4 regions of the Paenibacillus sp. FW126-R14 genome follow, and region 3 is predicted to be linked to each of the others. Evidence: riboswitches for the same ligand, from Rfam matches in the RefSeq annotation. Region 3 holds a riboswitch; each other region holds the start of a gene.
What was found. Region 3 has a riboswitch for cyclic di-GMP ahead of AC3WRW_RS31005 (EAL domain-containing protein). Riboswitches for the same ligand answer to the same signal wherever they lie in the genome.
Positions count from the first base shown of each region.

Region 1: it holds a riboswitch for cyclic di-GMP, as region 3 does, so the genes downstream of both, AC3WRW_RS04860 (hypothetical protein) here and AC3WRW_RS31005 (EAL domain-containing protein) in region 3, are expected to answer to the same signal.
Region 2: it holds a riboswitch for cyclic di-GMP, as region 3 does, so the genes downstream of both, AC3WRW_RS10020 (PilZ domain-containing protein) here and AC3WRW_RS31005 (EAL domain-containing protein) in region 3, are expected to answer to the same signal.
Region 4: it holds a riboswitch for cyclic di-GMP, as region 3 does, so the genes downstream of both, AC3WRW_RS05890 (YjfB family protein) here and AC3WRW_RS31005 (EAL domain-containing protein) in region 3, are expected to answer to the same signal.

Region 1 is NZ_JBYTBS010000005.1:52,210-59,773, forward strand. Features, by position in the region: gene AC3WRW_RS04855 (MDR family MFS transporter) at 92-1,318, shown strand; cyclic di-GMP riboswitch class I at 1,420-1,512, shown strand; gene AC3WRW_RS04860 (hypothetical protein) at 1,618-1,917, shown strand; gene AC3WRW_RS04865 (hypothetical protein) at 1,950-2,621, opposite strand; gene AC3WRW_RS04870 (Lrp/AsnC family transcriptional regulator) at 2,837-3,295, opposite strand; gene AC3WRW_RS04875 (serine hydrolase domain-containing protein) at 3,474-4,643, shown strand; gene AC3WRW_RS04880 (MFS transporter) at 4,762-5,970, shown strand; gene AC3WRW_RS04885 (hypothetical protein) at 6,083-6,397, opposite strand; gene AC3WRW_RS04890 (THUMP domain-containing class I SAM-dependent RNA methyltransferase) at 6,826-7,564, opposite strand, start outside.
Region 2 is NZ_JBYTBS010000010.1:146,662-154,225, forward strand. Features, by position in the region: gene spoIIR (stage II sporulation protein R) at 1-280, opposite strand, end outside; gene prmC (peptide chain release factor N(5)-glutamine methyltransferase) at 424-1,293, opposite strand; gene prfA (peptide chain release factor 1) at 1,308-2,384, opposite strand; gene ychF (redox-regulated ATPase YchF) at 2,417-3,517, opposite strand; gene AC3WRW_RS10020 (PilZ domain-containing protein) at 3,596-4,339, opposite strand; cyclic di-GMP riboswitch class I at 4,431-4,517, opposite strand; gene tadA (tRNA adenosine(34) deaminase TadA) at 4,777-5,253, shown strand; tRNA gene AC3WRW_RS10030 (tRNA-Arg) at 5,353-5,426, shown strand; gene AC3WRW_RS10035 (fibronectin type III domain-containing protein) at 6,438-7,490, shown strand.
Region 3 is NZ_JBYTBS010000087.1:1,893-9,456, reverse strand. Features, by position in the region: gene hxlA (3-hexulose-6-phosphate synthase) at 1-442, shown strand, start outside; gene hxlB (6-phospho-3-hexuloisomerase) at 448-1,005, shown strand; cyclic di-GMP riboswitch class I at 1,172-1,257, shown strand; gene AC3WRW_RS31005 (EAL domain-containing protein) at 1,375-3,456, shown strand; gene AC3WRW_RS31000 (alpha/beta-type small acid-soluble spore protein) at 3,508-3,720, opposite strand; gene AC3WRW_RS30995 (hypothetical protein) at 3,782-3,994, shown strand; gene AC3WRW_RS30990 (Ger(x)C family spore germination protein) at 3,966-5,261, opposite strand; gene AC3WRW_RS30985 (GerAB/ArcD/ProY family transporter) at 5,267-6,361, opposite strand; gene AC3WRW_RS30980 (spore germination protein) at 6,358-7,564, opposite strand, start outside.
Region 4 is NZ_JBYTBS010000006.1:26,028-33,591, reverse strand. Features, by position in the region: gene carB (carbamoyl-phosphate synthase large subunit) at 1-3,135, shown strand, start outside; gene pyrF (orotidine-5'-phosphate decarboxylase) at 3,191-3,880, shown strand; gene pyrE (orotate phosphoribosyltransferase) at 3,912-4,556, shown strand; cyclic di-GMP riboswitch class I at 4,627-4,713, shown strand; gene AC3WRW_RS05890 (YjfB family protein) at 4,735-4,938, shown strand; gene AC3WRW_RS05885 (LysR family transcriptional regulator) at 5,022-5,900, opposite strand; gene dapA (4-hydroxy-tetrahydrodipicolinate synthase) at 6,024-6,899, shown strand; gene AC3WRW_RS05875 (RidA family protein) at 6,921-7,310, shown strand; gene AC3WRW_RS05870 (GNAT family N-acetyltransferase) at 7,410-7,564, opposite strand, start outside.

The sequences.
Region 1 (7,564 bases), on a different contig from region 3:
AGGACACGGACTGCCGCTTTTCGTGTATAATGAGTTCTTAATCTCATAATCTTAACCTTTGGTAAATTAGCAGCAAGAGGAGTTTTGGCAGATGAATCGATTACGCGGTTTTCTTGGTTCTTATCATCCGATTGTACATACGTTAATTTTGGGGACCGTCATGGCCAGAGCGGCGTCTTCCATGAGTCTGCCTTTTCTGGCGATCTACTTAGCCAAACATACATCCATGAGCGCGGTAATGATCGGAGTTGTCATTGGGATGGGAGCTTTGGCCGGAACGGTCGGGGGCTTTATCGGCGGCAACTTATCGGACCGATTCGGCAGACGCATCATTATGCTGGCCGCTCTTTTCGGATGGGCCGTTGTGTTTGTCGGCTTCAGTTTCGTAAAACTACCGGTCTTATTCATGCTGCTCAATATGTTAAACGGTCTGTGCCGCTCGTTCTACGAGCCGGTTTCGCAAGCTTTGATGGCGGATCTGACAGAACCGGCCAAACGGCTAAGCGTTTTTTCGATGAGATACATGGCCATTAATGTCGGTGTAGCTGTCGGTCCTTTGTTAGGTGCCTTTTTTGCTACGATGGACGGGTCTCTGCCATTCCTGCTAACTGGAATTGTTTATTTGATCTATGCGGTTACGCTATACGTTCTCCTCATCGTTTTTGGCATTAAGCAGATCGAAGGAGAGAAGAAACAACCGGTTACGTTCGCCTCCGCATTGCGTGTCATCCGCAGCGATGTCACGTTTCGCTACTACATCCTTGGCGGGATCATCGGGGCGATCGGATACTCGCAGGTCATGGTGACTCTTTCGCAGTATTTGGAGCAAAGTTTCACCGATGGCGTCAAAATGTTCGCAGTCCTTATGAGTGTTAATGCGATTGTGGTCATTGCTTTACAAATACCGCTTACTCGAATTTCCAATAAGTATACGCCGCTTGCCGCCATTATTTTTGGCAATTTGATGTTTGCTTTAGGAGATGTGGGTTTTGCGTTCTCGCATTCGCTGATTCCGATGATTGTATCGATGGGGATCTTCACGCTTGGCGAAATTTTAAATTATCCCGCGGCGAACATGCTGATTGACAAGCTAGCTCCCGAGCATATGCGAGGCACATATTTTGGCGCTCAAACCTTAACGAATGTCGGCCATTTCATGGGACCGTGGATAGGCGGGTTTTTGCTTGTAGCTTACGGCGGAAGCGTTTTGTATCTGATCATGGCTGTTGTGGTCATGGCAGGGTCGCTATTCTATTGGAAAGGCGCCATCAATCTACAAAACTTCCTGAAAAATTCGTCGAAAAAAGAAATTACTTGATAAAAATGGCGAAATTAGTACTATAGAACTATACGATTTCAAAACAACTTCCCTTATTCTTGATAGTGTAGATATTTTCATGTAAATAAACTTTACAACACATCACGACATGGCAAAACTGACGAAAGTCAGCGACGCAAAGCTATAGGGGCTACCTTGTTCTGGAACGAACTTGTTGCCAGCCAGCTGCCGAACGATTGGGCATTCACCTTCGAACCCCCTCCGATCGGTACACAATGGTGGGGTTTTTCTCTATCATAGCGCTAATTAAACATGAACAAAAAGGAGGACCAGACAGCATGCAGTCCGAACTACATGAAGAGCAGAAAGTAATTTCGCTTTGCGGCAATCATGTTGCCCGTTTGGTACCATCCACGGATGGACCAAAGCTACTGATCAATTTGGAAGAATACGCGCTTAACGAAGCTTGTTGGGATGTCGAAATGTTTCATGGCAGAAGCAACAGCATCTTAATCTTCTACTGGAAAGGCGAAGTAAAACTTTCAGTGAAAATGCCGCCGATGCCCCAAATTGAAGCATTTATGACAAGACTTTATCAAATCTTGACTTCCAAATTAAGAACAGTTCAGCCTATATAGGCGAGCTGTTTTTTTTTATTCGTGGACAGTTTCTAATTGTTAAAGAGCGTTAATTCAATAATGTGAGATGTCACATTATCTACGCACAAATAAACTTCTTTGCAGACTGTTGAAAAATAATTTAATGCGATTGAGTTGATTAATTGGTCGGAGTATAGCCAATTCGGATAGTGATGCAGATATTTCTTATCAGAGTATAGTAGTTTTATATGATTCCATATTTCGTCGAATTCTTGAATGTGAATTGGATTTATCGCATCTTCGTAGCTAGTCTTAACAGACTTATTATTAAATCTTACATACTTATAATCACCCGAAGAGGTATGTTCACCATGAAATTGGTATAAATCTAAAACGAAGGGATTAATCCTTTTTTCACTCAACAACAAAGTAAAGAGTTCCTTCGATGTAGGTTTAAGATTTTCTAATCTTAGTTCAACGGGAATTCTCTTAGACGTTACGACATGAATATTTTGAAAATGGCAAAGCAAATTTCTGAGTGCATCATCATTTAGATCGATATGTGTAAGTGGAATTATAATACACATTTCCGGTGCTCGAAAAATAAACGGTGCAATATAGTATTGTGCAATGGGGGATATTACATTACTCGCGCTGTCCAGCGGTGGAATAGCTTGAAAATGAGTGTCTTCTAGCCGTGAATACGCCGTTCTAGTTAAATTTTCAATAAAATTTTTATCCATATCTTCAAAGTGGCACATATAAATTATCTCCTTAACTCGATCTAGCTGTGGGGCTCCGACAACCTTAACAACTAAGGAAAGGGATAAAATCTATTATATACCAATTTTGTAATGGGTAAAATCTTTACCCTTGCAGTTACGTAAATAGAGGATGATTAGTTCACTATATGAACTGATCACCTCTATTTTTTATTTGTGATTTCCATTTCATCTATCTAGCTCAGCATGTTTATGTTTGCTTCTCCAAGTGAAGGTATAAGAAATTTATGATCAATAGGCGATGACATCACGATTAGAATCGTGTAGGTCCCGTATTTATCACATTGATTTCCGAACTCCTCGAGAGCTCGTGTGGAATCGCTTACTACTTTCAATAAGTAGTTGTGTTCTCCACTTATACGGTAACATTCGACGACATCGGGAGTCGAGCGGCAGAAATCAAGGAATGCGTTACAATCCCTTGTATGGAACAAAATGTAGGCAGCAGCATGTTTTCCAATTTTTTCAGGGGAAATGATGGTGCGATACTCGCTGATGATCCCTTTTTCCTCCATGCGCCTAACTCTTTCCGTTACTGCGGGTTGTGATAAACCGACACATTTTCCTAGCTCCGTCATAGAAATTCTCGCTTGGCTTTGAAGGTGGAAAAGGATTTGCTTATCCACATGATCCATTGGAATCGACTCCTTTAAATTTAAGGTATTTCTTATAAACTAACTTGTAATTCATCGTAAAATGACTCATTTAACTTAGTTGCCTTATGTAATCGATATAACTTATTTTATATAATAAGCTTACAATAGTAAAGCGATTTAAGCTTTAACTATTCCGAAAGGATGAAAAATGTTGAGTATGCTGCATTCAAATAAAATTAATCCAGCATGTTTACCAGGTCGCATCGATGAAGTAATCGATCGAACACTTGCAGACAAGCGACTGGTCGGAGCTGTCATTAAAGTGGCGATTGATGGGGTACTGGTTTATAGCCGAGCTGCTGGTCATGCCGACCGCGAGACGAACCAGCCCATGCAAGAAGACGCTTTATTCCGGCTTGCCTCGGTTACTAAGCCTATCGTTTCAACGGCTGCTCTAGTGTTAGTTGCGCAAGGTCGCCTACAGCTGGATGACCGCGTTGATCGCTACCTTCCAGAGTTTCGGCCACGTCTTCAAAACGGCGAGTTCGCGACTCTGACGATTCGTCAATTGATGACGCATACCGCAGGTCTGACTTACCGCTTTTTTCAAGAAGAAAATGGTTCTTATCAGCGGGCAGGCGTATCGGATGGCATGGATCAGCCCGGTATCACGTTGGAAGAGAACCTGCGCAGGCTGGCTTCTGTACCGCTACTCTATACACCAGGCACCGAGTGGAAATACTCGATCGCAACAGATGTGCTGGGAGCAGTAATTGCAAAAGTTACAGAAACACCGCTTGGCGAGGCCATACACTCGCTGGTGACAAAGCCGCTTGGTATGAGCGACACCGGTTTTACTGCAGCCTGCCCAGAGCGGCTTGCCACTGTCTATGCCAATGAATTTCCGGAGCCACGGCCTCTCCAAGATCCCGACAGCATTGCCTTTATAGAGGGCACGGCGGGCTTCCGGCTTGCCCCTGGCAGGGCACTTGACGACACTGCCTATCCTTCTGGGGGAGCCGGCATGGTCGGCAGTGCAGGGGACTTTTTGCAACTGCTGGAAACATTGCGCAAGGGAGGAGCACCCCTGCTGCCGGAGTCTATGGTGCGCGAAATGACTAGTAACCAGATTGGTAATCTGGAGATGGCTTTTTGGCCAGGACGAGGCTTTGGCTTAGGTTTTACACTGCTGAAGGATCCTGTCGCCGCCAATACTCCGGAATCCCCTGGTACATGGCGCATGGGCGGCACCTATGGTCATTCGTGGTTCGTCGATCCTGTGCAGCGGCTCAGCGTCGTGGCGTTCACCAATACCGCACTTGAAGGCATGTCGGGTCAGTTTACAGTTGACCTTTGTGAAGCCATCTATGACAGTAACAAGAAATAAAGAACGAAAACAAGAGCCTTGGTCCGGGATGAATCGGCTGAGGCTCTCCTATTTGGCGATTAATGGCTTTGCATTGGACCATATAATCTACAAGTTATTAGAGAGAGGTGCTACTGAAATGAGCCAAAACACAACTTCTGCCACACAGAGTGTCACCAGCATTACCTCTTCTGAACGTCTTCCATGGGCTGGATTACTCGCTCTTGCAATGACGGGATTTATCTGCGTACTTACCGAAACGATTCCAGCCGGCTTGTTACTCCAAATCGGGGAGGGGCTTGGAGTTTCGGAGGCTCTTGCGGGTCAACTTGTCACTTTGTACGCCATCGGCTCACTATTGGCCGCAATTCCCCTGACCTCTGCAACGCGCGGATGGCGGCGGCGCCCCCTGCTGCTAATGTGTATTCTAGGTTTTCTCGTATTCAACACCGTCACCATGCTTTCTTCCAACTATACACTGACGCTGGCAGCCCGGTTCTTCGCGGGCGTATCCGCTGGTGTCTTATGGGGGATGATAGCAGGCTATGCCCGGCGGATGGCAGCGGAGTCACTCAAGGGAAGAGCTATGGCGGTGGCGATGGTCGGTACGCCTCTCGCCTTGGCACTCGGTGTGCCTGCTGGAACACTTCTCGGTGCCCTTGTCGGCTGGCGTTCTGTCTTCGGGATTATGTCGCTTCTGGCCTTGATGCTGGTCGCTTGGGTGATTTGGAAGCTGCCGGACTATCCGGGAGAGGCAGCCGATAAGCGGCTTCCACTCTACAAGGTCTTTGTTATTCCGGGGGTGCGGCCGGTGCTGTTTATCGTTCTGGCTTGGGTACTAGCACATAACATCCTATACACCTATATTGCACCGTATCTTGCGCAGGCTGGACTTACGCAGCGGGTTGACTTGGTACTGCTTATTTTCGGCATTACAGCGCTTGTTGGCATCTGGGTCATAGGTGTTTTGATCGACCGCAAACTTCGTCCATTGGTTCTGATCAGCCTTTCTGTATTTGCTCTGGCATCGGTCGCACTAGGCATAAACGGCAGTCATCCCGTCGTGATCTACCTAGTGGTTGCTGTGTGGGGGTTGACGTTTGGGGGCGCGGCGACTTTGCTACAGACAGCAGTGGCTGAAGCTGCTGGAGAGAGTGCGGATGTAGCTCAGTCGATGCTGGTGACGGCATGGAATCTGGCCATCGGCGGTGGCGGTGTGATAGGCGGAATTCTTATAGAAACTCTTGGTGTCGGCTCCTTCCCGTGGGTATTGTTTATTCTACTGGTCCTTGCGTTACTAGTAGCGTGGCGCGCTAGAGAACACGGATTTCCTTTAAAGAGGCGTTGAGGGGCACGAGATTAGTTAATTTGGAGGAAGCCGAGGACTTAATGTAGTTTGACTGCAAAATTTAAATCCATCTTCATTCTCAAAATCTCGAATAAGATAAGGTAGTCCACAATTAGTTGCTTTCAACAATATTATCAAAGCGACTTGATAGTTCAATGAAATGATTACCCCAACCACTATCTATAGATATTTCCTGTAATGACCCTGTAGGAGCAAATAGTGTTTTCATTTCTGAAATGACGGAGTTGTCACGATCTATAAGTCTTTTCGTATATAAGTCCAGTTCTAACAATGCTTCTTCAACAGTTTTATATTTCGACCAAGTAACGTCAGTATCGGGGGAATTTATCAAGTTTCTTACAACCAAAATTAAGTCAATTAATCGACTATAAATATCCACTTCTTCCGCACCATCGCTTTCAATCATATCGTAAATTCATTGTTCGCTTTCACTCATAACTTTTTCCTGCTAACATGATTTGAGCAAGAGTATTCCAGTTAGGTTCTTTCGGTTTATCCATGCTTGAATGGATTCTAGGTTGTGAGTGAATGTTGAGTCAAAGATAGTTTTCCTTTTAGCATTCAAAAAAATAAGAGGCAATCCCTCCGTCATTATGATGACTTATGGGACTGCCTCCTTCTTTTTTTTCATATACCCCAAAAAATAGGGGAACCAGAGGGCACTATTCGAGTTCCATTGGCCGATTTCAAGAAAGCGAGGGAACTACAGGGTCTTATTTGCCCAAAGCAGCATTAACTCTGCTCTAAATCGGCAATATAGCGGAACAGAGTTCCCGCTAATTGGCCAAATAGCTGCTTCAGAGGCAAATAGCGGACCATTGTTCCCACAAAATGCTAGTTATCGCGTCTGCGCGGAGGAAACGGGCCCAAATACTGGTACAGGTTACACTCAATCCGCCCGTTAAACAGCTTGCGCTTCTTATCGGCGCGGCGGTTCATGTAATGCTCGAGCTGCGTGCTCGGGCTTAGAATGAACATGCTCCACGAAGGCATTGGAGCTGTAAGCGCTCCGAGCTCGCGCAGCGCGACCTCGACATCCTTGGCTTCGCCAAGCCGCTCACCATATGGCGGATTGGTGATCAAACAGCCATAGTCGCCGCGCGGGCGGGCTTTGGCTACCGGTTCTACGCGAAGCTGGAACTGCTTCGTCAGGCCGGCCGACTTCGCGGCGGCCTCTGCCACTTCGATGGCAGACGGATCGATATCGCTGCCGATGATGTGCAGCGGCACATTGTCGCGGACCGCGTCGAACGCTTCGTCGCGCGCTTTGTCCCAGAGCTTGCGCGGCACATTGCCCCACGCTTCGCTGGGGAAGCTGCGCCGCAAGCCCGGCGCAATGTTCCAGCCGATCATAGCGGCTTCGATCGGGATCGTTCCCGACCCGCAGAACGGGTCGTAGAGCGGCCGGTCGACGCTCCAGCGGCTGAGCAGGATCATGGCCGCAGCCATCGTCTCCTTCAGCGGCGCTTCGGTCACAAGCCTGCGGTACCCGCGCTTGTGCAGGCTGGGGCCGGTGGTGTCAATCGTGAGTGTCGCGACATCGTTCAGAAGCGCAACCTCAATCACGTAGCGC
Region 2 (7,564 bases), on a different contig from region 3:
GAGCCGTTACCACCGCTCTCGCTTCATCCAGTGAGTGAGGTCCAATAACCCAATCCTGCATACGCGCAATAATCGCATCTCGAATTTCACGCTTTAGCGCCTGATCTTGCGCAGAGTCCGAATTTGCTAGAATCCGCAGGCGAATAGATTCTTCCGGTATCGTAGGCGAAATCACCGCCGCATTCGTACGATTGGATTCCCAACTAGTAATCATAACAATAAGTGCAAAAGCCACGAATAATAAATGTTTAAATGAATGACGATCCGTTCTTTTTACCATAAGGAAAAGCCCCTTTCCTTTCGCTTCTACTAGCCAGTATAGGCAAAAAGAGGAGAGGCTAAACCTAGTAATCTATTTAAATTTGATAGGATTGATAGAGTCGCTTGCCGGGCTCGGTTGCAGCGGGGATTCCCTGAGCTGAATCATAGGAGCGCCCGGATCGCGATCACATGGCGATCGATCCCCTGCAGATCCGGCACGAACCGGATCTGCTCCCAATCCGCGGCGGCCCGCAGCATCGCCGCGACAGCCTCCGCCTGCCCGATGCCGACCTCGAACCCGACCACGGTCGGGATTCGCGGCAGCAGCGGCAGCTGCCCAATCATCCGGCGGTATAAGTCGAGTCCCTCGACACCGCCGAATAAAGCTGTGTGCGGCTCGAACAGCCGCACCTCCGGCATCAGCGCCGGGAGCTCGCCATCAGGAATATACGGTGGGTTGGACACCAGTATATCCGGAGCGATCCGGCGCTTGATATAGGGCTCGAGGAGGTCGCCCTCGAGCCACTCCACCCGCGCAGCCACGCCGTGCCGCTGCGCGTTCGAGCGGGCCATCTCCAGCGCTGCCGCGGAGATGTCGCTGCCGGCCACGCGCCAGTCCGGGCGCGCGTGAGCCACGGTCACCGGGATGATGCCACTCCCGGTGCCCACATCCGCAAGCAGCGGAGCACCTTGCGGGAACAGACGCGAGCCCTCGTGGAGCAAAGCTTCCACGAGCAGCTCCGTCTCCGGCCGCGGAATCAGCACGGCCGGGCTCACCGCAAACGGAAGGCCGTAAAAATCCTGCTCGCCGGTAATGTACTGCACCGGCTCGCCCGCGGCCTTCCTCTCTACAAGCTGGCGCCAGGCATCCGCCAGCTCCACCGGAAACTGTTCCTGGAAACGGAACAGCAGTTCTGTCCTGCTGCAGCCAAGCAGGTGCTGCAGCAAAAGCTCCACACAGGAAGCTGCTTCCGCTACGCCCAGCTTCCCTAAAAAAGAAGAAGCCTCTACATAGGCTTCTCTAATCGTCATCGAGGCAGTCGGCATCACATTGCCTGCTCCCCTTTATCTAAAGCATCGGACTGTGCAGCAATGGTTAGTGCGGACACAATCTCCGCCATATCCCCGTTTAGAACAGTTTCCAAACGATGCAAAGTCAAGCCGATCCGGTGATCCGTAATCCGGCTTTGCGGGAAGTTGTACGTGCGAATTCGCTCCGAACGGTCTCCCGTTCCAACCTTGCTCTTGCGCTCGCCCGCGTATTTCGCTTCCTCTTCCTCGCGCATCTTATCCGAAATCCGCGCGCGCAGTACGCGAAGCGCTTGCTCCTTATTGGAGTTTTGCGATTTGCCGTCCTGACACGTCGCAACGATGCCCGTAGGCACATGCGTTACGCGAACCGCTGATTTCGTCGTGTTAACGGACTGACCGCCTGCTCCGCTGGAGCAGAACGTATCTACGCGAATATCCGCATCATGAATGACAATCTCAACATCTTCCGCTTCCGGCATCACAACAACCGTGGACGTTGATGTATGAATACGTCCGCCTGATTCTGTTACTGGAATACGCTGTACACGGTGCGCTCCGCTCTCAAACTTCAGCTTGCTATAAGCGCCTTTGCCCGTAATCATGAAAATAATCTCTTTGAACCCGCCCAAATCATTGACGGAAGCATCGAGAATTTCCGTTTTCCACCCTTGCCCGTCCGCATAACGCGTATACATCCGGTACAAGTCGCCTGCGAACAGCGCAGCTTCATCGCCGCCTGCCGCTCCGCGAATTTCAACGATGACGTTCTTATCGTCATTCGGGTCTTTTGGCATCATGAGCACTCTAAGCTGTTCTTCTAGATTAGCAGACTGTTCGCTTAGCTCTTCGATCTCCATTTTCACCATTTCACGCATTTCATCGTCCAGCTTCTCGTTCTGCATCGCTTTCGCGTCTGCCAGCTGCTCGGTCACGCTCTTATATTCATTATAAGCATCGTAGGCTTCCTGAAGATCAGATTGTTCCTTCGAATACTCTCTAAGCTTCTTCGTGTCACTCGTTACATCCGGGTCACACAGCAGTTCGCTTAATTTCTCATAGCGGTCCACAATGGACTGAAGTCGATCCAACATAACGGATCACTCCTTTCTTTATTTTTTATGGTTTACACATTAAATCTGAAATGCATAACGTCGCCGTCATTCACCACGTACTCTTTGCCTTCCAGGCGCACTTGGCCTTTTTCCTTCGCGCCATTCATGGAGCCGGCCGTTACCAAATCCGTATAAGACACAACTTCGGCACGAATAAATCCGCGCTCGAAATCCGTGTGAATCACGCCAGCCGCTTGAGGAGCTTTCGTTCCTTTGCGGATCGTCCAAGCTCTTACTTCCTGCACCCCGGCCGTAAAATACGTATATAAGCCAAGCTTGCGATAAGCTGCTTTAATCAATCTATTCAAGCCGGACTCTTGAAGTCCCAACTCTTCCAGGAACATCGCTTTTTCTTCGTCCTCGAGTTCAGCAATCTCGGACTCTACCTTCGCGCTGATCGAAACAACTTCGTTGTTTTCTTTCGCCGCGTACTCCTGAACGATTTTGACGAACGGATTCTCATCCGCTGTTGCCACTTCATCTTCACTCACGTTTGCCGCATAAAGCACAGGCTTCATGGTCAGCAAATGAAGATCGCGTACAAGCAGCTTCTCATCGTCGCTTAAATCAATGCTGCGCGCCGGCAGATCGTTATAGAGAGCTTCCTTGATGCGTTCCAGACACTCAACCTCGGCTACAACCTTCTTGTCGCCGCCTTTCAGGTTTTTGCGGGAGCGCTCGATCTTCTTCTCTACGGATTCAATGTCAGCCAAAATCAATTCGAGATTAATCGTCTCGATATCGCCAATCGGATCCACTTTACCGGATACGTGGGTAATATTATCATCCTCAAAACAACGGACAACATGCACGATCGCATCCACTTCACGAATGTGAGCCAAAAATTTATTTCCAAGCCCTTCGCCTTTGCTCGCACCCTTTACCAAACCCGCAATATCAACGAATTCAAAGGCTGTCGGGACAATGCTTTTAGGGACAATCATCTCTACCAGCTTGTGCAATCTCTCGTCCGGTACTTCAACTACCCCGACATTCGGATCTATCGTACAGAACGGATAGTTCGCAGATTCTGCCCCCGCCTGTGTAATTGCATTAAACAATGTCGATTTTCCTACGTTCGGTAGACCGACGATACCTGCTTTCAAAGCCATTGTAGTTACAACTCCTTAATTTTCGAAAATCATCCTTCTTATTATATAGTACTTGGAACGCAAAAAAAAGCCTGAAGGCTACTGATTAGCCGCAGACTTTTTTTCCAGCGCTTTTTTCGTTTCATTTTCCCGCTTCTGGACGAAGTAGGTTTCGATCTGATTTTTTAAAATAAAGCCGCGCAGCGCGTTCGTTTTCTGTTCCGGTATGGCGGTAAAGCTTGCCCCGTAGTAATAGCCTTCATTCGTTTTTTCCTGCCGGACAATTTCCATTGTACATGGCACCAAAAAGCCCAAAATCAACTCCACTTCAAGCTGGGAATGCTTTTGTATGACCTTTTCAAGCATAGCATTCTCATTGATTGTGAAACCTAGGCCGTTGACGGATATATTTTTGATAGAGAACCGGATTGGATCATCGAATTGATGCTTATTTCGCTTATTTTTGTCTTGAAGTCCGAAAAGCAGCCCCTCATTCTTCACATCCACGCGAGGGAACTCCCTTTTCTCCGTAAACTTCCTGCGGTTTTCAGGCGGATTCAGGACAATGAGAGAGCCCTGCTCCTTGGCCACGACCGTTGTCTCCATGACAAACAGCCCGGACCTCGTATACACGGTCATTTTACATTTATCGCCCAGCGCAAAATTATCATATTCCGGCAGCTCCACCTCGATAATATCGCCGAGCGCATAAGTAAGCACGCCTGTGGCTACGAAATCGTCCTTGCTCAGCATCGCCTTGCTTTCAATCATGACTTCAGCATCGTACCCTTCTTTGCTGCCGTAAAACTTCATAGCTTTCTGCCTGCTCGCCATTTTGTTCATCAACACCTTCCTCCGTGCTCCGTATATAAAAAATAGACTGCCCCTTTACCGCGGGAACAGCCTATTACCTCAACCCAAAAAAGCATCGATTTTCGGTAACCAGGCTGTCATAGTTCCATGGAACGGTAGACCCTCAGCTTTGCGTCCTTGCCTTTCGGCAAGTTTGCCATTATCGAACCCTGCAAATGAAATTTATACATATCTCGTTCTTTATGGTCTAAAAGACCTACGTTATCTCTCATTATACGGATGGCTGATCTTATTATCAACTAAATCCCTTGCATACGGATTGTATTTGTTGTATGAATGTTAAAAGAATTACATATCCACAACTTTTTAAGTTATACACATTGTTATCCACAGGTTGTTAACAACGAATATTTGTTCGATTCTTTGTACACATGTGGATAAGATTATTTTTAGCGAGGTGTCCCCCTGTGGATGAACATAATGAGCATAATGAACATATTCTCTGGATGAAAGCAGCTATTGAAGAAGCACGCAAAGCCGAAGCCATTCGCGAGGTGCCCATCGGCGCCGTTGTTGTCCATCAAGGTCAAATTATCGGCCGCGGCTACAATCTTCGCGAAACCACGCTGGATCCTCTGGCTCATGCTGAAATGATTGCCATTAAGCAGGCTAGCGAGCACCTGCAAGCTTGGCGTTTGCTCGATTGCAAGCTCTACGTCACGCTGGAGCCTTGTCCGATGTGTGCGGGAGCCATCGTCCAAGCGCGGGTTCCGCAGGTGATCTACGGTACGACCGATCCCAAAGCCGGCTGCGCGGGAACGCTGATGAACCTGCTGCAGGAGGACCGGTTCAATCACCGGGTCGATGTGGTCAGCGGCGTGCTGCAGGCGGAGTGCGCTACTATGCTGACGCAGTTTTTCCGCAAGCTGCGGGGGAAGGAGTAGGCGCTCCCGCGAGAATATTTTTTAGCGGCACTAGATTTACACGCTGCCGCCCAAAAGGTTGCACCGCACAAGGCTTCGTGCTATCATAATCCTTGCTATGCGCCCGTAGCTCAGCAGGATAGAGCAACAGTTTCCTAAACTGTAGGCCGGATGTTCGAATCATCTCGGGCGCGTTTGCTTAGAAATCCGCGGTAGGTCAACGTTTAGCTAACATTGAGCTCAGCGGAAGGAGAACGTAAGGCATACAGTCTGTACACGAAAATTTGCGGAACTATATGCCGGAAATTCACCGTTTAAATACCCGTTTCATGTGACCCTTTACGGAATAACGTAAGGGGGTTTTCGTTATGAGTAATGTTGATCCGCGGAAAGGTAAATCAATCGCTAGTGGATGCCGAAATGTGGACGTAGTGCCTTCGTATGGTCTTGAAAGTGCGTTCCATTTGTTTTGATGTTGCTAAGAAGGCGGAGGGCATGCGCGAGAGAACGTTGGGGAGTTATGTATTATACTGGGGTTATTTTCGCGAATGGATCGGTCAAACTTGTCCACAACTAGTGGATATTGGCGCGATCACAACCGAAGTTGTCCGCGATTACGTTAGATTTATGAGCACTAAGCTTAGACGCGATATAGAGGACGCTCCCAACTTGTCGCCTTACACTATTGCGTTTCAGCTGCGAGATTTGAGGACCATATTTAACTTTTTGTTTTTGGCACGTGAAAAGAAGTTCATATCAATCCAGTCAAGAACGTTAAACAGCCGTGCTTTGATCACAAAGAGTAAGCGACGCTCAGTCCGGATCAGCTTAAACAGTTACTTGCGGCAATTGATACAAGCACGTTTGCTGGGTTTCGCGATAGGACATGCCTACTTCTGATTGCAGACGGCGGTTTTCGTATACTCGAGGCACTACGCTTTGAACTCTTCGCGGCCGCATTATCGCAGGCGACCGTCACAATGAGTGCGTGCGGTAACCTCGAAAATGGCGGCATTATACGCGAATAATGCGGGGAAATCGTGAGGATTGGCGACTTTGCTTCGCGCGTAGTATGTACGAGCTACGTGAAATTAACTAATAAAATACATATATTATATTATTTTACTGTAAATGTTTAGACATATTATGTTTAATAACGTAAAATTCACCGAGTAACTTATTTTTAGAAAAAGGTGGAATTTACTTTGAAAAACAGATTGAGAATTGCAATTTTTCTTTTAGTAATTTCATTGTTATTACCTGTAGTAAGTGCTAAAGCGGCAACTAACTACACGGGCGGTCTACTTGATGGGAAACCAGGGAAGGTTATGAACACCTCAGATCTTGAGGAGCCTGTAGTAGGATACGTTGTGAAAGAAGCAAAGTATAACGCTGCTTCCGAATCAACTACATTGCTGACGGATAACAACGAATCAACACTAAATAGAATTATGGGCTATGGAATTAATAAAAGCATGGTTCTTTACAAATTGGACGCGGATGCTGAGTTGACGTCATTCCGTTTAAAGTCATCTTTAGGTACAAACGTCTCGATGATGCTTTTTAAAAGTGATGGTAGCTACTTAGGAAACTACATAGACAGTGGTCACACAACTGATGGCCGATTACTTACTCTTTCCACAAAAAAACAAGGTGTCCGCTATGTAGCTCTTGTGAGTAGAAATTATGGGCAAGAAGACGATGTTTTTGAATTTAACGTCTACGGTACATTAGCTATTCCAGTCGACACTACGCCGCCAATAGCACCACTCGGACTTAATGCAACTGCTGGCAATACTCAAGTAAGTTTATCATGGACAGCTAATGCGGAACCCGACATTTCGAGTTACAAGATATATAAAGACGGAATTCTCCTTACTACAGTAGCAACAAATAACTTTCTTGTTACAAATCTAACGAATGGTACGCTATATACGTTTCAAATAAGTGCGGTAGATACTGCCGGTAATGAATCCGTAAAAAGTAATGTTGCATCCGCGACTCCAACGGCACCCGTAACAGCCGGACGAGCCCTACTCGTTGTCACGTTAACTAGCGGACTCGAAAAGGAGTATGATCTCCCTATGACGGACGTTAACGCGTTTATCGCGTGGTATAATGGACGTGCGACAGGTACTGGATCGGAAATATACACGTTTAATAAAACGTATAACCTTGCGAAGTTTATCAGCCGCAAAGATTATGTCGCGTTCGATAAAATTGAAACGTTCGAAGTTAACGAATATAATCCAAATTAATATAACGAAAAATAAACGTCAGTGTAACGGAGTGATTCCGCTGCGACTGGCGTTTATTTTATATTTAGTCCTTT
Region 3 (7,564 bases):
TGCCGGTTATGAAGTCATGAAAGCATCCGAGGCAGGAGCGGACATTATTACCGTATTGGGAGCTTCGGAAGACATGACGATCAAAGGCGCTGTTGAAGAAGCGCGGAAACAAGGCAAACAAATTTTGGTGGACATGATCTCCGTGAAAAATCTTGAGCAGCGTGCGCAAGAAATCGACGCGTTTGGCGTGGATTACATCTGTGTGCATACAGGTTATGATCTGCAGGCTGTCGGTAAAAATTCCTTTGAAGATCTATTGACGATCAAGCGTGTTGTCAAGCAGGCCAAAACAGCGATTGCCGGAGGCATTAAATTAAGCACGCTGCCGGAAGTCATCCAAGCGAGCCCGGATCTTGTTATTGTCGGCGGAGGAATTACCGGACAAGAAGACAAGCAGGCCGCTGCCGCTGAGATGCAGAAGTTGATCAAACAAGGATCTTAACGCCGATGAGAACGAATGAGTATGCAGCCCTCATCCTTGAGGAGCTGCAGCAGGCAGCCCACCGGTTGGATGCCGTGCAAGCTGATCTGCTTGTTGAGCGAATGCTGGCGTCCAGCAAGGTTTTTCTAGCCGGGGCCGGCAGATCCGGCTTGATGGCCAAAGCTTTTGCCATGAGGCTGATGCATATGGGAATGGACGCTTACGTTGTGGGAGAGACGATCACGCCTAACGTAACAGCGAGCGACTTGCTCCTCATGGGATCGGGTTCCGGAGAAACCAGAAGTCTTATCGCCATGGGAGAGAAAGCCAAAAGCTTGCAGGCGACTGTCGCGGCAGTGACGATATTCCCGGAATCAACGATTGGGCAGCTGGCGGACCTAACGGTCAAGCTTCCCGGCTCTCCCAAAGATAAGTCGAATAGCCAATACTCCACGATACAGCCTATGGGCTCGTTATTTGAACAGACGCTTTTGTTATTTTTTGACGCGGTCATCCTGCGGTTAATGGAGAAAAAAGGGTACGATTCCACAACCCTGTTCGGCCGTCATGCCAATTTGGAATAATCAGCAAAAAATCGCAGTCAAGCCCACTCTTGCAACCGCACAGAGTGGGCTTTTTTTATTAGGAAATGCCAAGAATATGGGAAATGATCTATGAGAATAGTCATGCTATATTGTAATAATGGGAAAAAAGACCTAATATAGTAATGACATATTCATGCAGTTTTTTAATTGATAAAGGCAAACCCATTAAAAAATGGGGACGCAAAGCTATAGGGACTAAAGGAGTCAATCCCATGTCAGCCAGCTACCGATATACCACTTCAACGCTGTTTCGTCCAACAAAAGTGGCTTGCTCGGTAAGTATACGAGTAAGCTGCTTTTTTTTTGCAAGTTATTCATACTAGAAGATATAAGGTGATGGTACATTCAATGAAATTTTTTAAAAAGAGAGCATCCAAAAAAGATCCTGAAGATCACATTCATTATCAAATTGACCTGCCGTCAAGCGAATCGATTCTCGACAATATTACGAATGGTTTTCTAATCTTAGACCGGAATTGGCACTTAAAATATACCAATAAGTCGATGGAGTATTTTGTAAGAAAAACACGCGACGAACTTATTGGAAATAATATTTGGGATGTGCTCCCCGAAGCTGTGGGCACCAAATTTTATCATAATTATCATAAGGCGATGGCAGAGCAAATTCCCGTTATTTTCGAGGATTACTATGAACCGACAAAAGAATGGCTCGAGATTAGCGTTTTCCCGTCGGAAGAAGGTTTAATTGGGTACGCATTCAATATTACGGAGCGAAAAAATCATGAACAGATTATTGAACATATGGCTTATCATGATTATTTAACCGATCTGCCTAATCGCAGATTTTTTGAAAAAAAACTGGAACAATTCATCGAGCAAGCGAATGAAAATCAATACGTCATAGCTCTCATTTATATCGACATGGATAGATTTAAAAATATTAACGATACGCTTGGACACGGATTGGGAGATCAATTGATCAAAGAATTTTCGGTTAGATTGGTTCAATATATAGATGATAAAGGTTTTGTTGCCCGTCTAGGGGGGGATGAATTTGCCGTTGTGCTGGAAAAGCAGTTCGAAAACAACGAAGCCGTGGAGAAGCTTGCGGACAACCTCATTAAACATATTGAAGCAAGCCCTTTTCTGAATGATGATTATGAGCATTATATTACGGCGAGTTTAGGTATCAGTTTTTACCCACAGCATGGAATGGATGCGCAAACATTGGTGAAAAATGCAGATATAGCCCTTTACCGGTCAAAAGAAAAAGGGGGAAACCGGTATACGTTGTATAACCCCATCATGGATATTGACAGTTTCAAAAGATTCACATTGGAAAAAGATCTCCGGTTAGCCATCCATGACAATAAGCTGGAATTGTATTTTCAACCGCGAATCGATTTGAAATCAGGGAAAATTGTGAGTGCGGAATCCTTGGTCCGTTGGAACCATCCGGAATGGGGAATGTTATCGCCGGCGGAATTTATCCCCCTGGCCGAAGACACGGGCTTAATCCTTCCCCTTACGCATTGGGTGGAGCTGACCGTTTGCAGGCTGATCACATCCTGGCAATCGGAAGGAATTTCTTTTGTGCCCATTTCGATCAATGTGTCCGCCCGTCAGTTTTTATCCAAAAATTTTATCCAAAGTTTAAAGCAAATACTGGAGGAAACACAGGTTGATGGCCATTGGCTTGAAGTCGAAATCACCGAAACCTCCATTCTGGAAAATCAAAAATTAGTTGAGTCAACCATTTCGGAGCTAAAGGCACTCGGCATTAAAGTATCTTTAGATGACTTTGGTACAGGCTATTCTTCGCTTGCTTATTTAACGCAGTACAACGCTGACGTATTAAAAATTGACAAGTATTTTATTCGCGATGTAACAACCAACCCTTCTAATGCTGCCGTTGTAAAATCAATTATCCATTTGGCTCAAGGTTTAGGGCTGAAAGTTGTTGCTGAAGGTGTCGAAACCATGGAGCAGCTGATGTTTTTAAAACAACATGAATGTGATGAAATTCAAGGATACTTATTTAGCAGACCAGTCCCGATTGACGAATTTAAAAATCTGTTAGCAAAAGAGGTGCTGATTCCTAGCCAAATCAATCAACGGATGGGGACCGATACCAGGCAGAACTATTTTCAGGATCAGCTTATTTTCCCAATAGGCGCACAAATGACGATCATTAAAATCAAAGACAAGGAGCTGAGTTTAGGGAAGACAGAGGTGGTGCTTGAAGATATCGGGGCTCAGGGACTTCAATTCTTAACACATTTAGCTTTAGCGGTAAGTAAAGACATTATTTTTGAATTTGAGATTGAGGTTTTCACTGAAATCATCCGTGTATTTGGCTATATCGTTTGGAAGGAAGAAGTAGAGAATAACAGGAACCGGTATGGTTTGGAATTTACGAAAGAGGATAACGACCACCTTCACCGCCTGGTGCAATTATTGAATCAATAAAAAAAAGCAAAGTCGCCGGGGGCTCCCAGGCGACTTCGCTTTTTACAATGATTAGCGGCTGTAGCCTTGTAATTGCTGCTCCGCAATTTGGACAAGGCGTCTCGTAATGTGGCCACCTATGGAACCTGCATCACGCGTAGCGAGGTGTCCATTGTAGCCGTTCGGTTGAAGTTGAATGCCCAACTCTTGAGCAACTTCATATTTCATTTGGTTCAAAGCTCCCTTTGCTTGAGGTACTACTAAAGTATTACTGTTGTTAGCCATGATCTAATCACTCCTTCTTGTGGTGTAATCGTAGTTTGTGGAGTGTAAGGAAGTCTTATACATGGAACAACATTTATCTGAAAACTGCCAATACGGTAGGGAGAAAAAGGGTCATGCCAGCAAGCAGACCGATGCCAACCGCGCCCCGGTAGTTTCTCTGTTTCCAGAGCGAAGGGACAAGACTTCCGATGTAGACGCTGCCCCAAAGAGAAAAAAATGCGGTTGGGCCAAAATGCATAAGAATCTCAATCACGCGCAGCATCTCCCTCAATAGCGGGACCTACTTGATCACCGTACCTGCGCATTTTAAAGCTGACGTTCGCCTCATATTGGGCGTCCTTAATATGTTCTCTCCAGTTGAAGTCATCCCATTCTTGGAGGGTGGAGAAAGACGATTTGAGATAGTTGTTGATTCGGAAACAATCGCTTTCCCATTTATGCAGCAGCTTGCTGATCAATTGGTTGGATTGTTCCAGCAGCTGCTTTTGAACTAAGCGTTCCAGTTTCTTAGTGTTCTCGGGCTTTGTGTAGTCTACTTTGGATTGAACGCTAACCAAGTCTCCTTCCATGTCGATATCAAAGGCGATATGAACTTTGTCATTATTCCGCTTTACATGCATGCGGGTTTGTTTCTCAGGGCTTACGATCATGCTGATATTCAGGCTGCTGTCCGAAGGGTCAGGGAAATCCCAAATGGATTTCTTAAAACTGCCGGTTAGCATATTCAGGATAAGTGTCTCTGAACCGTCAAGGAAGCCTGCGAGCTTACTGCCCTTGTATATGGCGGAGCCATAAAATTCTAGAGGAATTTCACCGTACCTTCGGATTTTGCCGGCATTTTGTTTTCCAATGATGGGCTGCGACGTACCGGAGCTGGAAGAATCGCTTCCCTCAGCAGGCATCTGGGAAAGACCTTTGCGGATATCGAGCCGGGGAGAGGCTTGAATCGTAATGGCTCCGGTCCCAGCGGATTCAATATCCAAGATAAAGTCGTTGAAGCGGGATTTGATCGGGATGAGGGAGCCCATATCATTGGGATCCAATTCGAGTTCAATCCAGAGACTAATATCGGTTTCAGTGGTCGGTAAAATGTTTTGGATAAAGGTTTCGGCATCGCCCCGTGTCGTCATCACGTACATCGAACGGCGAAACTCGCGATTGCGTACAACTTCGCTCAGAATCGGCATGAGACCTTTGCGGGCGATGCTTTCGCCAAAAATAAACGCTTTTGCATGAATAAGCGTCAGCCTGCGGGCGATAAAGCTTTGACTTGCAACTAAAGCAGATGCGATGTTTGAGCTTTCTACCGTGTACACGGTAATTAATTTTTTATTGGTGGGACTTTGACTGCCTCCGCCGGCCGCATTCACGGGTTTGGGCACCGCAAGAGCAAAAGTGAACATGTAATCGTTCTTAGGACCCGGATCGACGCCAATTGCGACAATGAAAGCCATATTCTCCGGATCAACCCGATCCCAGCAGCCGGACAGCAGCGGTACCGACAGAGCCAGGATGAGCATCATTTTCAACGTTCGCACCATGCTCTTCACATCTTTCTCCGCCTATTTCGCACTTCGCCTACGAACCATGTAAGGATAGGCAGGCATATGGAAATAATAGCCCCATATTTGCGCAGCAGCTCTACATCCCAAGTTATTGCGGCCATTTCGCTTTTCGGCGTCAGCGAGAGACTGAAGGCAAGAATGGAAAGCGGAAAGATCAGCGGTTGATGCGTGGGAAGCCGCAGAATTTGTGCAAGTGTAGAGGAGCTGCAATAAAGGCCTATGGCCAGTTTGATGACGGTACACAGCAGCCAAACGATTAGAAACAAAACTTCAACCCGCTGAATCCACCGTCCGAAATTAATAATACGGCTGATTTCGAAAAGCGGCGTGTTAATCCTTGAAACGGTAGGGTATGGAAATACATAAAGGCTGACGATCATTACACATAACAAAACAACGGAAGAAATGGTTAGACACCACCAGGCCGTGCGTGCCCATTCCGTTTCTTTCCGCATTTTTGGCAGCAGATAACCGAGAACAAGAAGTTCGGAATATAATGAGGTCTTAACAAGTCCCATTTGAAATACCCGGGATTTGCCCGTTCCCCAGAAAGGGGCTAAGGCATTTGGCTCTGTATGCGTGTACAGTCCACCCAGAAGCAGCACAACGATGCTGGCCAGGACCAGACCAATAAAAAACCATGATATTCGTCCGATCGTTTCGATCCCATAAAAAGCCACGAAGGAGATGGGAATGAGCAAAGACAACATGGTCACATTCAAAGGGGTTCTTGGCAGAATATCCGTTGCCAGTATTTCTGAAAATTCCCGAAGCACGATAAACGTGATCAAAAAAAAGAAGATAAAGTAGGCTAAATTAATCAAATTACCCAGATAAGGACCTAAAATCTCTTCGGTCGCTGTAACGAGCGAGGATCCCTTACGCCCGTTGCTGATCACACCGCGGATTCCCCACCAGGACAAAGGACTGAGCAGCGCGCTGATGAGAACGATGATCCAGGCCGCTGTTCCTCCCAGTTCAGCCATGGAGCGGGGAAAGGGCAGGAATATTTTGGTGATGACAAATAGTATTCCTATGGAAGATGCCTCACGAACCCCAATGTGATGCTGTCTCACGTTTGTTCCTCCTCTCGCTTAATTGACGCGCTTGGACTTTCGGTTGGCGAATCGGGCGTCTTGCGTAGAATTTTGGGCCGAATGGAAAAGGGCCGAAACTTTTGCTTGGTTATGGCTCCCCGGATCAGCGTATCGTCGCTCTGCCGATGGGGAGTGATCGGCGAAAGCAAGGGCACGCCAAAAGAGTGGATGGTTGCCCGGTAGGACAGAAACAGGATGGAGACCAGAACAACACCGACCAAACCGAGAACGGAAGCGGACAACAAATAAATAAAGCGCAGAATCCGTGAGGCAAACTGCAAATTGTAGTTCGGAATCGTGTAGGAGGCCAAAGCTGTCGTAGCGGTGATGATAACGACGATCGGACTGACAATATTTGCTTGGACGGCAGCTTGACCAAGAATTAACGCACCGACGATACCGATGGTCGGACCAATGACACTGGGTATCCGCACGCCTGCTTCGCGAATCAGTTCGAACATGCTCTCCAGCATAAAAGCTTCTGCCGCAACCGGAATCGGGACCGTCTCCCGTGTACCGGCAATGGCGGTAATCAGGGGAGTCGGAATCATTTCTTGATGGTAATTGGCGATTCCTACATAAATCGCGGGCAAATATAACGACAGAAAGTACCCGATCATTCGAATAATGCGTATAAAGCTGCCATGGGTCCACCGGAGGTTGGCGTCCTCTGCGGTTTGCAGAAAGAGGGGGAGATTAGCAGGGACAATCAAGGCAAAAGGCGAATTGTCGACAATGATGCTGACATAGCCTTCTGCAATTTGCGCCGCCGCGCGATCCGGCCTTTCTGTGCTCATGACCGTTGGAAACAAGGAATTAGGGCGGTCCTCGATGAATTGTTCTATCGTACCGCTATCGCTGATGTAATCGTACTGGATACCGGTTATCCGCTTCCGCGTTTCTGCGACAACGTCTGCGTTGGCAATTGATTTCAAATAGACGATAGCGACTTCGGTTTGCGAAAGGGTACCCACTTGCTGCCATTCCACCATGAGATCCGAAGTGCGCAGTCTTCGCCGGATCATGGACAAATTCGTTTGGATATCGTCCGTAAACCCTTCTAGAGATCCGCGGACAACGGTTTCCGTAATGGGTTTATCGATGCTCTTTTTTTCCCACCCTTTGATTTCCGCAATAACGGCTGTATCCAATCCGTCGACGAAAATGGCCGCAAAGCCCATC
Region 4 (7,564 bases), on a different contig from region 3:
TTCGACTACGCGGGAACGCAAGCTTGCCAAGCATTGAAAGAAGAAGGCATGGAAGTTATCCTGATCAACTCCAACCCGGCTACGATCATGACGGATACGAACATGGCGGATAAAGTATATATCGAACCGATTACGCTTGAATTCGTAACACAAATCATTCGTCAAGAACGTCCGGACGGCTTGCTTCCGACACTGGGCGGTCAAACGGGTCTTAACATGGCGGTAGAACTGGCTCGCGCCGGAGTTCTGGAGAGCGAGAACGTGAAGCTGCTGGGAACTCAGCTGACGGCGATTGAGAAAGCGGAAGACCGCGACCTTTTCAGAGACTTGATGAGAGAATTGGAGCAGCCGGTACCGGATAGCGTTATCGTAACAACGGTAGCTCAGGCTGTCGATTTTGCTAACGAAATCGGCTTCCCGATCATCGTTCGCCCTGCTTACACATTGGGTGGTACCGGCGGCGGTATTTGTAACACGATGGAAGAGCTGACGGAAATCGTAGCTTCCGGAATTCGTTACAGTCCAATCGGCCAATGTCTCGTTGAACGCAGTATTGCGGGCATGAAAGAAGTCGAGTATGAGGTTATGCGCGACGCGAACGACAACTGTATCGTCGTTTGTAACATGGAGAACTTTGATCCAGTAGGCGTACATACGGGAGACAGTATCGTTGTAGCGCCAAGCCAAACGCTGTCGGACCGCGAATATCAAATGCTTCGCTCCGCTTCTCTGAAAATTATCCGCGCTTTGAACATCGAAGGCGGTTGTAACGTACAATATGCGCTTGATCCGCACAGCTTCCAATATTATGTCATTGAAGTTAACCCGCGCGTAAGCCGCTCTTCGGCGCTTGCATCCAAAGCGACGGGCTATCCGATTGCCAAAATGGCGGCTAAAATCGCGATCGGCTATACACTAGATGAGCTTGTCAATCCGGTAACGGGTCAAACGTATGCATGCTTCGAGCCTGCACTTGACTATATCGTATCCAAAATTCCGCGCTGGCCGTTCGATAAATTTACAGCTGCCAACCGCAAGTTGGGGACACAAATGAAAGCGACCGGCGAAGTAATGGCTATTGGCCGTACGTTCGAAGAGTCCATTCATAAAGCTGTCCGCTCGCTGGAAATCGGCGTACACCGTTTGTTCCTGAAAGAAACGGACCTTCTGGATACGGAAACATTGGAATTCCGCCTGCAAAAGCCTGACGATGAGCGCTTGTTCTTACTAGCGGAAGCTTACCGCAGAGGCTATACCGTAGAACAATTGCAAAATTTGACGAAAATTGACTGGTGGTTCTTGAACAAGCTGGAAGGCCTGATCAAGTTCGAGAAAGAAATCGCAGCGAGTGAACTGACGGCTGACCTGCTTTTCGAAATTAAGCGTAAAGGTTTTACCGACCGCGCAGTTGCTGAAATTCGTACGCTTGCTGGCTGCACGACATTCATTAACGAAGCTGAAGTAAGAGCGTATCGCTTGAAGATGAACATCAAGCCGGTCTACAAAATGGTTGATACTTGCGCAGCGGAGTTCGAAGCTTCAACGCCATACTACTATTCAACTTATGAGCAAGAAGATGAAGTAACGGAATCCGCCAAAGAGAAAGTCGTTGTGCTTGGCTCCGGTCCAATCCGTATCGGTCAAGGCATCGAGTTCGACTACTCAACCGTTCACGCGGTATGGGCGATTCAAGCTGCCGGTTACGAAGCCGTTATTATTAACAACAACCCGGAGACAGTTTCCACTGACTTCAATACATCCGATCGTTTGTACTTCGAGCCATTGTTCTTCGAGGATGTCATGAACGTAATCGAGCGCGAAAACCCAATCGGCGTTATCGTACAGTTCGGCGGACAAACAGCGATCAATCTGGCTGCTCCTCTGCACAAAGCAGGCGTTCGCATTCTGGGCTCCGATCTGGAAAGCATCGACACCGCTGAAGATCGCAAGAAATTCGAAGCTTTGCTAAGCAAGCTTTCCATTGCACAGCCTCCTGGCGGTACAGTAACATCGGTCAATGATGCGGTTGGTACTGCAGCGAAGTTCGGTTATCCGGTCATCGTTCGACCTTCCTACGTTCTAGGCGGACGTGCGATGGAAATCGTCTACTCCGATGAAGAATTGTTGAACTACATGGAATATGCGGTGAAGATCAACCCTGAGCACCCGGTTCTAATCGACCGCTACATGCTTGGTAAAGAAGTAGAGGTTGACGCCATTTGCGATAGAGAAACCGTTCTGATCCCTGGCATCATGGAGCACGTTGAGCGCGCAGGGGTTCACTCCGGCGATTCCATCGCCGTGTATCCGCCGCAATCGATCTCGGATGCGATTAAAGCGCAAATTATCGAGATTACAACCAAAATCGGTCTTGAACTGAACGTCGTCGGCTTGGTGAACATCCAGTTCGTTATCCACAACGAACAAGTGTATGTTATCGAGGTTAACCCGCGTTCTTCCAGAACGGTGCCATTCTTAAGCAAAGTAACGAACATCCCGATGGCTAACGTGGCAACCCGCGTCATTATGGGACAAAAGCTTGCTGATATGGGTTACAAAAGCGGTCTATGGCCGGAAGATAGCTATGTTTCGGTTAAAGTGCCTGTCTTCTCCTTTGCGAAGCTTCGCCGTGTAGACACAACGCTCGGACCTGAAATGAAGTCGACAGGCGAGGTTATGGGCCGCGATACGAACTTTGCTAAGGCGCTCTACAAAGGGTTAATCGGTGCAGGCATGAAAATTCCATCCGCCGGTTCAGTCGTAGTTACCGTCGCTGACAAAGACAAAGAAGAAGCGATTGACATTTTAAAAGGCTTCTACCGTCTTGGCTATAAAATCATCGCAACGGGCGGAACGGCGACAGCCATCGAAGAAGCCGGTCTGCCGGTAACAACGGTACACAAGCTAAGCGAAGGCTCGCCTAATATCTTGGATCTGATCCGCAGCGGAGACGCGCAGTTCGTCGTAAATACGCTGACCAAAGGCAAAACGCCAGAGCGCGACGGATTCCGTATTCGCCGTGAAGCGGTCGAGAACGGCGTGGTTTGTATGACATCTTTGGATACGGTAAGAGCGCTCGTTAATATGCTTGAAGCTATCAATTTCTCTTCACGCGCTATGCCGGTTCATGTCTAAGGAAGAGGTGGCGGACTTGTCAGTAATTACACGTACGGACGTTGCCGGACGCATTATGGTGGCGCTCGATTATCCCAATGCCGCAAGTGCCGAAGGGCTGCTGAAGCAGCTCGAAGGGATTCCTTGCTACGTGAAGGTGGGCATGCAGCTGTTCTATGCTGCAGGTCCCGGCTTCGTCGCGAGCTTGAAAGATCGCGGGTATAAGGTGTTCCTTGACGTGAAGATGCATGATATCCCGAACACCGTCAAAGGCGGCGCGGAAAGCGTAACGCGCCTGGGGGTTGATGTGTTCAATGTTCATGCCGCCGGAGGCAAGGACATGATGGAAGCCGCCTTGGAAGGCGTTGACAAGGGGCTAGCCGCAGGCGCTGCACGTCCGATCGTCATCGGCGTGACGCAGCTCACCAGCACCTCGCAAGCGGTGCTGAATGAGGAAATCGGCTTGACCGGAACGGTTGAGCAAGCCGTCATTCGCTATGCCCGCTTGGCGCATGCCGCGGGGCTGCAGGGCGTCGTCGCGTCACCTTTGGAGGTGACCGCGATTAAGGCGGCGTGCGGCGACGGATTCGTCACCGTGACGCCGGGCATCCGCCCTGCGGGAGCGGATGTGGGCGACCAGTCGCGCATCATGACGCCGGCCGAGGCTTTCGCTCAGGGAACGGACTACGTCGTGATCGGCAGACCAATCACTGGCGCGGCGGATCCAAGGGCTGCGATGGAATCGATTATCGATTCCATCCTGTAGCACCTAACAACGGAAGGAACGGTGGAAGAACGTGAGTCAACAGCTTGAAACGATTGCGAAGCACGTTGCTGCTTCTCTCTTAGAAATCGGTGCGGTAGCGCTTAGACCGCAGCAGCCTTTTACATGGACATCGGGTTTGAAATCGCCGATCTATTGCGATAACCGTCTGACCATGTCGCACCCGGCCATTCGCGAAGTCATCGCTGACGGCTTCGTCAGCTTGATTCAAGCGAAATTTCCGGACGCCGAGGTCGTAGCCGGCACAGCAACAGCCGGCATCCCTCATGCGGCATGGGTCGCGCAGAAGCTGGGTCTCCCGATGATTTATATTCGGGATAAAGCCAAAGGCCATGGCAAAGAGAACCTGATCGAAGGTTCTGTGCAACCAGGGCAAAAGGTCATCGTCATCGAGGATCTGATCTCCACAGGAGGAAGCTCTTTGAAAGCGGCCATCGCTGTCAAAGATGCGGGAGCGGAAGCTCTAGGCGTGCTGGCGATTTTCTCCTATCAATTGGACAAGGCGACGGATGCGTTCCAAGCGGCGGACATGCCTCTTCACACGCTTTCCAACTACGCTGCACTGCTTGAAGTGGCGCTGGAGAAGGGTGCAATCAAAGAGGAAGATATGGCCTTGCTGCGTTCTTGGAGAGAGAATCCTGCAGCGTTTGGCGTGTAGAAACGAATCGAAGATTGACGAATTGCGCAAGCAAAACCTATACTGGAAGTGTGCTAGGTACAGCCTAACATCTGCGAACCGGCAAATGACGCGAAAGCGGCAGACGCAAAGCTACAGGGGCTAACCGGCTATGGCCGAATGCTCGCCAGCTACCGAACGATGAGAGGAGGAGCGCTATATGAATATCAGCAGCAGTGTCTTTAATGCCATTAGCGGCGGAGACGCTTTGAAGCAGGCGGTTGGCATTCAACTGCTTAGCAAAGCGAGCGATATGCAATCAGCTTCAGCCAGTACGCTCGTACAGGATTTTGCGAAATCCCAGCAGTTGGTTACCGCATCGGCGGCGCCGCATTTGGGAAGCAATCTCGACATCCGCATATAAGCAAACAGGAAAGAAGCCCTACCTTTTTGAAAAGGAGGGCTTTTTTTGCATGAGGCTCGAAATTGCGCTAACGGATACAGAAACTATACGCTCCCCTTGGTCAACAGCCCAATAAAGGCTTGCAGCGGCTGAGAGATCCACTTTTTGGGATGAAGCAGCAGTTGAATATCTAAAGTTAAGTCTTCGTGCGAGAAGGGAAGCGACGCCAGTTTGTTCTGTTCGAGCTCACTTTGAACGGCGATTCGTGGCAGCAGGGCGATGCCGAGCCCGTTCATGACGCATTGTTTAATCGCTTCTAGATTTCCAAGCTCGAAGCCGATGTGAAGCGGGATGGTGTGATCTTTGAGCAATTTTTCAAACATGCCTCGATAGATGCAGCTTTCTTCCGTTACGATAAATTCCGTTTCTTGAAAGTCGGATAGCTGTATGCGTTCCAGGTGTGTAAGCGGGTGAGCCAAAGGCGCTACAAGTACTAGAGGCTCTTCTTTGATTGTAGTGCACGTCAAGAGAGGGTCGGCCGGGTAGCGATCCAGCAATAAGCCCAAATCATAGTCGCCTTCTCTGACTTTCGTTATGAGGGAAGCTTCGCTGTCAGGATAAAGATGGATATTAAGACCGGGATAAAGCTGTTTGAGCGCTTGTAAAAATGGAGGCAAATAATAGGCTGCAAGCGAGTTTATCGTTCCTATCGTCAATGTTCCCGTGACTTGGCTCGCAACGATTTCTTTGGACTGGTCATAGAGATCGAGCATTTGGACGGCCAGCTTCAGCAGGCTTTCGCCTGGTAGGGTTAACCGCAGCTGCCGGCCATACCTTTCAAAGAGAGAGACGCCATATTCGCGCTCCAGCTTCTGAATTTGCATCGTAATGCTAGACTGTGCATACCCTAATTCTTCTGCAGCTTTTGTAAAGCTCTTTCTGCGGGCAACCTCCCGAAAGGTCCGGAAGTACGTTAAGTCCATGAGAGTCCCCCTCACTTTTATCAAAAATATTGATGAGTATTATCATTTATTATAGCTAACTGTGATGTGATGTTCCATGCTAAAGTGTATGTACATCATAAAACTAGCGGGGAGATGGCACAAATGTTAAAAGAAAGAGATTTGAATGGCGTTTATGTACCCATTGTTACACCTTTCGATGAAGGAGGCGAGGTGGATGCAGCGTCTTTCTATAATCAAGCCTATAACTTGTTTCAGGATGAGGTGGATGGACTGGTCGTGAACGGGACGACGGGAGAATCGCCGACGATTCTGAGTGAGGAGCTTGGCGTTTTGTTTGCGGCGGCACAGGCTGCCAGAGAGGCTTCGAATGTAAGTGTTCCCCTTGTCGTAGGTACGGGTACGAATGATACGCTGTCGACGGTGCGCAGAACGGAGCAAGCGGGGAAACTGGGCGCTGATGCAGCTTTGGTCGTGGTGCCGTATTATAATAAGCCAAGCCAGCAAGGCATTATTGAGCATTTTCGCCGGGTAGCAAGCGTTGGCCTGCCGGTGATTTTATATGAAGTCCCGCACCGCACAGGAGTGAAGCTAGAGCTTGATACCGTAAGAGCGATCCTCGAGCTTGAGGGAGTGATTGGGATGAAAGACAGCACGCCGAACACGCAGTTGGTTGCTGAGCTTAGCCGGTTGGGCTCGAAGCCGGTATTATGCGGTGAAGATTCACTGCTTTTTGAGGCTCTTCAATCGGGAGCCAGAGGTGTCATGAGCGCCTCGGCGAATGTGGAGACAGAGCGGTTTGTTGCGTTTTACCGTCACTTTCTGGCTGGACAGTACGAGAAAAGCAGGGAGACTTTTGAAGAATTGCTTCCACTGATCCGCCTTTTATTCCAAGAGCCGAACCCCGCTCCCATCAAATGGCTGCTGGAGCAGCAAGGGATCATTGAATCCGGTACCCTACGGCTGCCTCTACTGCCGGTGACGGAAGGCTTGCGCGCGAAACTAGCATCTTATGTATAAAAATGGGGAGTTGACTGATTTATGAGTCGAACGAGAGTATTCACAGGCTCACCTTGGGAGCCGACTGTCGGTTATTGCCGGGCGATTCGGGTAGGAGACCGCATTGAGGTAGCGGGAACGACGGCGATGAAGGATGGCGAGGTGGTTGGCGCCGGCGACGCCTACGGGCAAGCGCGATTTGTGCTTCAGACGATCGAGCAAGCACTTGCGGAGCTCGGTGCCCGGATGTCGGATGTAATACGTACCCGTATGTATGTAACGGATATTTCGCTGTGGGAAGAGTTCGGCAGGGCGCATGGGGAATATTTCCGTGATGTGCAGCCAGTGGCGACGATGGTCGAAGTGAAAGCTTTGATTGATCCTGCATTGATGATTGAGATCGAGGTTGAGGCGGTTGTGGACAAAAATTAAACGGATCTGCAAAGCTTGAATGTGAAATAGCGCTTTTCCCGTCTAAGCTGCGATACAGGATCGTTAGCAAGCGGGAGAAGCGCTATTTGTTATTGTACTTTAACCTACCCGTTTTCCAAGAATAATAAGGTCTCGTTCGATGCCGTCCAGCTCGGCAATTCCCGGCAGATGCGCCCAATTTGCGAAGCCGAATTTACGGAAAAGCCGTAAACTTGGTTCATTGTGGCCGAAAATAAAGCCAAGCACCGTTTTAA